DNA from 2 places in the Virgibacillus tibetensis genome. Region 2 is predicted to be linked to the other one. Evidence: a T-box and tRNA genes for the amino acid it is inferred to sense, from the RefSeq annotation. Region 2 holds a T-box; the other holds one or more tRNA genes.
What was found. A T-box is a leader RNA that pairs with one kind of tRNA and senses whether it is charged. The one in region 2 lies ahead of serS (serine--tRNA ligase), so its partner is inferred to be a tRNA-Ser.

Region 1 (3,415 bases), on a different contig from region 2:
AAGAGCTGCTATGACACATGTGGTGTTTAATATTGTGGGTACCGTGGTTGTTTTAATACTACTTGTACCTTTCACCCAGTATGTCTATTTTTTACAGGCTCAACTTAATTTAAATCCCGAAATGACCATTGCATTTGGTCATGGTAGCTTTAACATCGTTAATACAATTATTCAATTTCCATTTATTGGAGCGCTTGCCTGGTTAGTAACAAGAATTATTCCGGGTGAAGATGTAATTGTTGAATATAAACCAAAGCACTTAGACCCGATTTTCATCCAACAGTCATCAACTTTAGCGTTGGATCAAGCGAAAGCAGAAGTCATTCGTATGGGTGAATATGCATATAAGGGTTTAGAAGAAACAAACCTTTATTTAACTACACATCATCAAAAACATTCTGAAATGGCTATGCAGGTCGAAGGTGCCTTGAACAACCTTGATCGCAAAATTACCGATTATCTTATAGATATATCTGCTGGGTCATTATCCGAGCACGAAAGCGCTAAACACACAGCTTTGATGGACTCCGTACGTGATATTGAAAGAATTGGTGACCATTTTGAAAATATTATTGAACTAATTGATTATAAAATATCAAATAAGGTAAATTTAACGGAGCAAGCGCAAGAAGATCTTAATGATATGTTTGATCTAACTATCTTAACTGTCAAACAAGCTATAAAAGCACTTGATCTTATGGATAGAGAAGAGTCGCTTGCAGTAGTTCAAAAAGAAGATCAAATTGATAAAATGGAAAGGAACTTCCGTAAGAAACATATTATCCGCATGAATGAAGGCCAGTGCAGTGGGTCTGCTGGTATCGTGTTTGTAGATATTATAAGTAATTTAGAACGAATAGGAGATCATGCTGTAAATATAGCAGAAGAAGTTTTAGGTAAATAGGTAATAAAAAGAAGAAGGGGGGCTCCTTTCTTCTTTTTAATTTAGGAATATTTAAATGGATAGGACAGAACAATACTATTTTACTAACGGCAGGCTAATATACCAAAGGAATTATCGGCTGGTTAATTACTTTGGCAGATATTAAAAGTGTCTAACACCAAAAATCCTTGACTGGAAACATATAATTACTGTCATTTTGTGTCGGATAGTTTACATTCTCTTTTTATTAGACAATTTACGGAAATATTAAACTTTAATTTTTTGTAATATTTCTGTTGAAATCTATGAGTGGAGGTGCTATAGTATATATTGTTGTTTTAACAACTTATTTACATATTAGTGAAGTATTAATTAAAAAAGATATTGACATATCTTGTTGAACATGGTAAATTATATTGCGTTGCTGTTAATTTAGAAGTCATGAAATACTTATCAAATATTAAGTTCTATTATTCCACAGTAGCTCAGTGGTAGAGCTATCGGCTGTTAACCGATCGGTCGTAGGTTCGAGTCCTACCTGTGGAGCCAAAATGGCGGTGTAGCTCAGCTGGCTAGAGCGTACGGTTCATACCCGTGAGGTCGGGGGTTCGATCCCCTCCGCCGCTACCAATAAAATAAAACCACGGCGATCGTGGTGAAGTGGTTAACACACCGGATTGTGGTTCCGGCATGCGTGGGTTCGAAACCCATCGATCGCCCCATTAAATTTAATAGAAGGACCCTTAGCTCAGTTGGTTAGAGCTATCGGCTCATAACCGATCGGTCGCAGGTTCGAGTCCTGCAGGGTCCACCATTTAAAAACTCGGAGGAATACCCAAGTTTGGCTGAAGGGATCGGTCTTGAAAACCGACAGGGGTGTCAAAGCCCGCGGGGGTTCGAATCCCTCTTCCTCCTCCATACATATTCAATGAAACGAATGAGAGCTATACATCCATTACAACGTATAAATGCGATGAATTACAGGCTTACTAGAGAGTGAAATCTCATCAATTGATTTTAACAGTGTGTCCAAACAGCATTCTGGTTATATGGCTCGGTAGCTCAGTCGGTAGAGCAAGGGACTGAAAATCCCTGTGTCGGCGGTTCGATTCCGTCCCGAGCCACCATTTCATGACAAGCATTTTGCTTGTTTTTTTATTTTTAAATTTAAAGACATTTAACCTTTAAGAAGTATGTTAAATAACATATGCATATAATTTGCAAGTACTAGTGAGCTCTGATAATCTTGATTAAAAGGAAGAATATTCAATCCTTTTTAGTACTACTATTTATCAGAGGAGGAAGATTAATTATGGCAAAGTTTGAATTACCAGAACTACCTTACGCGTACGATGCTTTAGAACCTACAATTGATAAAGAAACAATGAACATTCATCATACGAAACATCATAATACGTACGTAACAAAGTTAAATGATGCACTAGAAGGACATCCAGACCTTCAATCTAAATCAATTGAAGAATTAGTAAGCAACCTGGATGCTGTACCTGAAGCAGTACGCACTGCAGTGCGTAATAATGGTGGCGGACATGCTAATCATAGTCTTTTCTGGAAGTTGTTGTCACCTAACGGTGGGGGAGAGCCATCTGGAGAAATAGCTGATAAAATAAATAATAAGTTTGGAAGCTTTGATAAGTTTAAAGAAGAATTTGAAAAGGCAGCCGCTACTCGTTTTGGTTCCGGTTGGGCTTGGTTAGTTTCTAATAAAGGTGAGTTGGAAATTACAAGTACACCTAATCAGGACTCTCCATTAACGGAAGGTAAGACACCTCTATTAGGCCTTGATGTATGGGAACATGCATATTACCTAAAATATCAAAACAAGCGTCCTGAGTACGCTGCAGCCTTTTGGAATGTAGTGAATTGGGATGAAGTAACCAGAAATTATAACGAAGCAAAATAAATGAATACAAAGATCCGAAAAACACGTGAGAAATTTCACGTGTTTTTTGCTTTTTTTAACATTGTCTTCAAAAAGGTTGGGACTGTACACCCTATACCAGAGAAACGTATTTCTGTAGCGGAATTATGACGCAGGAGCCTTTTATAATAATTAAATTCTCTTTCAAGTATAACTCATACTCAATTGATCAAACTATTAAGGAGATAAAAAGGAGTATGGGATATGCTTAAAAGTCTTCACTTTTTTCAAGAAAAACTGAATATAAATAGAGACTTACTATTTTTATTAGTAATAGGCGGTCTCTACTCATTAGGAATATTTCTTTCAAATACATTTGTTAACATTTATTTATGGAGGCAATCTGGAGACTACATAACAATTGCGATGTACAATTTAGCAATATATTTATTTCAACCTGCAACCTTTATTGTAGCAGGGAAACTTGCTAAGAAGGTAGACAGAGTGATTGTGCTGCGGCTGGGAGTCATATTTTTGTCTTTGTTTTTTTTGAGTGTACTTATTATAGGGGAGAAGGCGGCTACCTATAACTTTATTCTTGGAAGTTTGTTAGGGATAGGCTATGGTTTTTATTGGTTAGCTTTTAATGT
Region 2 (3,415 bases):
TTTTTGGTAAATTAACCCTAAAACCAGTATTGGAAAAGTACAGTGAGAGTATCCGCTTATCGTTAACTTTTTGTTCTTTATCATCGCCTATGATATAAAAGACGACGTAACTGCTATGTTGATTTCCAATTCGCACAGTCGCTTTCCACAGGCGTCGACTGTCCTACGTTCCAATCAACTGCCATAATAGTGAAAGTTCCTGTCTTGATCAATAAAGTAATTACTATCGTCCCATTATTGGACATCATATCAGCGGAGGAAATATACGTAGACTCCTGCGGGAGGAAAGGCATAGGTGAGACTCCACGTGCGATAGCACAAGGAGGCTCACCAGCCGCCCGCGGAAAGGGAAGTGTATTTCCGTAGCGGAGTTACGTCAATATCAAGTTAAGTCGCACTTTATAGATTTTGAGTAATAAACAACTATTTTGGTTGGAAAGTTGAGTTAATTAGTTAATAACTTCTTTGCCACCCATATATGAACGCAGCACTTCAGGTACAATCACCGTGCCATCCTCCTGCTGATAGTTCTCTAAAATAGCAGCTACCGTTCGGCCGATTGCCAAACCAGAACCATTTAACGTATGAACAAATTCCGGTTTTCCTTTTGCATCACGTCGAAAACGTATGCCAGCACGCCTTGCTTGGAAGTCTTCAAAATTTGAGCAAGAAGAGATTTCACGATACGTATTCTGGCTTGGAATCCACACCTCGATATCATATTTCTTAGCTGCTGTAAAGCCTAAATCACCTGTGCACATACTCATCACACGATAAGGGAGATTTAACAGCTGTAGTACCTTCTCAGCATTTCCTGTCAGTGTTTCTAATGTTTCATACGAATCCTCTGGCTTAGCAAAATGAACTAGCTCTACTTTATTAAATTGATGCTGACGGATTAATCCACGTGTGTCCCGACCGGCAGATCCTGCTTCAGAGCGGAAGCTGCCACTGAATGCTACATATTTTTTCGGTAAATCTTCTATGCTGAAAATTTCATCACGATGGTAATTTGTTACTGGAACTTCTGCAGTTGGAACCAGGAAATAATCCCACTCTTCCAGTTTAAATGCATCCTCCTCAAACTTAGGAAGCTGGCCAGTTCCTATCATGCTCGTACGGTTCACGATATATGGTGGAAGCATTTCTTCATAACCATGCTCATCCGCATGAAGATCCATCATAAAGTTTAAAAGCGCTCGTTCTAATCTGGCGCCGAGGCCCTTATAAAAGACAAAACGGCTTCCTGTAACCTTAGCAGCACGTTCAAAATCCAATATGTCCAAGCCTGTTGCTATATCCCAGTGGGGTTGAGTTTCAAAGCCAAATTCTTTTACCTCTCCCCATTTTCGCGCTTCAATATTATCTTCTTCATCTGCACCAACCGGCACACTTTCATGTGGAATATTTGGAATGGAGAGCATCATATGATCAAGTTTCTCTTCAATTCCTTTAAGGTCTTTATCAAGTGCGGAGATTTTATCTCCAACCTCACGCATTTCTTTAATAGCAGGATCTGCATCCTTTTTCTCCTTCTTTAAAACAGAGATCTGTTTAGATGCTTCATTACGCTTTGCTTTCAGTTTTTCCGTTTCAGCAATTAACTCACGGCGTTTTTCATCAAACTCTCCAAATTTTTCAAGTTCCGATAGATCTTCGCCACGTTTGGTTAACTTAGCCTTTACTTCATCAAAATTATTCCGTAAAAATTTCATGTCTAACATGTCAATTTCCTCCTAATTAATTTATTAGTTGAGCTGTCAGAAACAAGCTTGCTAAAATTTTTCAAACAAAAAACTCCCGTCCCTATCTAATAGGGACGAGAGTATTATTCCCGCGTTGCCACCCTTGTTGAAGAAATTACTCTTCCGGCTCACAGTTATTAACGGTACTTAACCGGGTTTATTTACTAATAGATGTTGTTCAACATTTTTATCCTATTTTTGAACACCAACTAATTGTTCCATAAACCAGTTCAAGGATGGATTCACAGCATTCAAACATCGATTCGCACCAACCATCGACTCTCTTAAGATAGAATTGCTATTACTAATTCCTATCAACACTATTAACGAAAAGCGAATTTTAAGGATTGCATTTAATTATATATCATCATAGCTAATTTCTGTTTAAGATGCAAGTGTTTGTAAAGATTCTTCCACCATTTGAACAAAATATGCAATAAACCGATTATCATCTGTCAGTTCCGGATGAAAAGCAGTACAAACATATTGGCCTTGCCTTACCGCAACAATGCGATCCTGGTAAGTAGCCAGAACTTCTACACTTTTGCCAACTTCCAACACATACGGTGCACGAATAAACACTGCATTAAAATCCTCTGAAACATGTGCAATTTTAAGGGATGCTTCAAAACTAGCTACTTGTCTGCCAAATGCGTTGCGAGCCACCTTCATATCCATCAATCCCAGATGTGCATCGTCCTGCCCATCAATAGCATTTGCCATTAAAATTAACCCAGCACAAGTACCAAAGACAGGTTTCCCCTGTTTACCGAAATCCTGAATTGCTGTGAAAAAGCCATAGCTATCAATCAGGCGGCGCATTGTTGTACTTTCGCCACCTGGAAGAATTAACCCATCTATTTCATCAAGCTGTTCCTTACGTTTAACTTCAACAGCACTAGCTCCACATGCCTCTATAGATCTAATATGTTCTCGTACAGCACCTTGTAGTGCCAGAACACCAATCGTTGTCATATGAATTCCTTCTTTCTACTCGCTGCGGTCCTGCATACGGTCATGTGCTGCAATTGTACTCATTTCAATACCCTTCATTGCAGTTCCAAGACCTTTTGAAAGCTCAGCAATTAACTTATAATCTTTATAGTGTGTAGTTGCTTCAACAATTGCCTTTGCGAATTTAGCTGGGTTATCTGATTTAAAGATACCAGAGCCGACAAAAACTCCATCAGCGCCTAATTCCATCATTAATGCCGCATCAGATGGTGTAGCGACCCCGCCTGCAGCAAAGTTAACAACTGGTAAGCGACCTTCTTCGCGAATTTGCAATAAGAGTTCGAAAGGTGCACCGATTTCTTTTGCAAATGTCATAACTTCATCTCTGGACATTGCTGAAAGTTTACGAATTTCCGAATTAACTTGGCGTAGATGACGAACTGCTTCTACAATATTACCAGTACCTGGCTCGCCTTTTGTACGCAGCATAGATGCACCTTCACCAATACGGCGTGCAGCTTCTCCCAAATTACGGCAACCACAGACAAATGGTACAGTATAATCAGATTTATTTAAATGAAAGATATCATCTGCAGGAGTCAAGACTTCACTCTCATCAATATAATCAACGCCCATCGCTTCTAATACGCGAGCTTCAACGATATGACCAATACGGCCCTTTGCCATAACCGGAATAGATACTGCATTCAACACAT

Region 1: it encodes a tRNA-Ser, which carries the amino acid that the T-box ahead of serS (serine--tRNA ligase) is inferred to sense. The anticodon was not compared.

The regions. Positions count from the first base shown of each region.
Region 1 is NZ_JARZFX010000001.1:341,441-344,855, forward strand. It holds gene QGM71_RS01870 (Na/Pi cotransporter family protein) at 1-904, shown strand, start outside; tRNA gene QGM71_RS01875 (tRNA-Asn) at 1,358-1,432, shown strand; tRNA gene QGM71_RS01880 (tRNA-Met) at 1,437-1,513, shown strand; tRNA gene QGM71_RS01885 (tRNA-His) at 1,530-1,605, shown strand; tRNA gene QGM71_RS01890 (tRNA-Ile) at 1,621-1,697, shown strand; tRNA gene QGM71_RS01895 (tRNA-Ser) at 1,709-1,801, shown strand; tRNA gene QGM71_RS01900 (tRNA-Phe) at 1,935-2,010, shown strand; gene QGM71_RS01905 (superoxide dismutase) at 2,196-2,807, shown strand; gene QGM71_RS01910 (MFS transporter) at 3,030-3,415, shown strand, end outside.
Region 2 is NZ_JARZFX010000010.1:26,950-30,364, forward strand. It holds gene serS (serine--tRNA ligase) at 450-1,724, opposite strand; T-box leader at 1,813-2,072, opposite strand; gene pdxT (pyridoxal 5'-phosphate synthase glutaminase subunit PdxT) at 2,130-2,720, opposite strand; gene pdxS (pyridoxal 5'-phosphate synthase lyase subunit PdxS) at 2,736-3,415, opposite strand, start outside.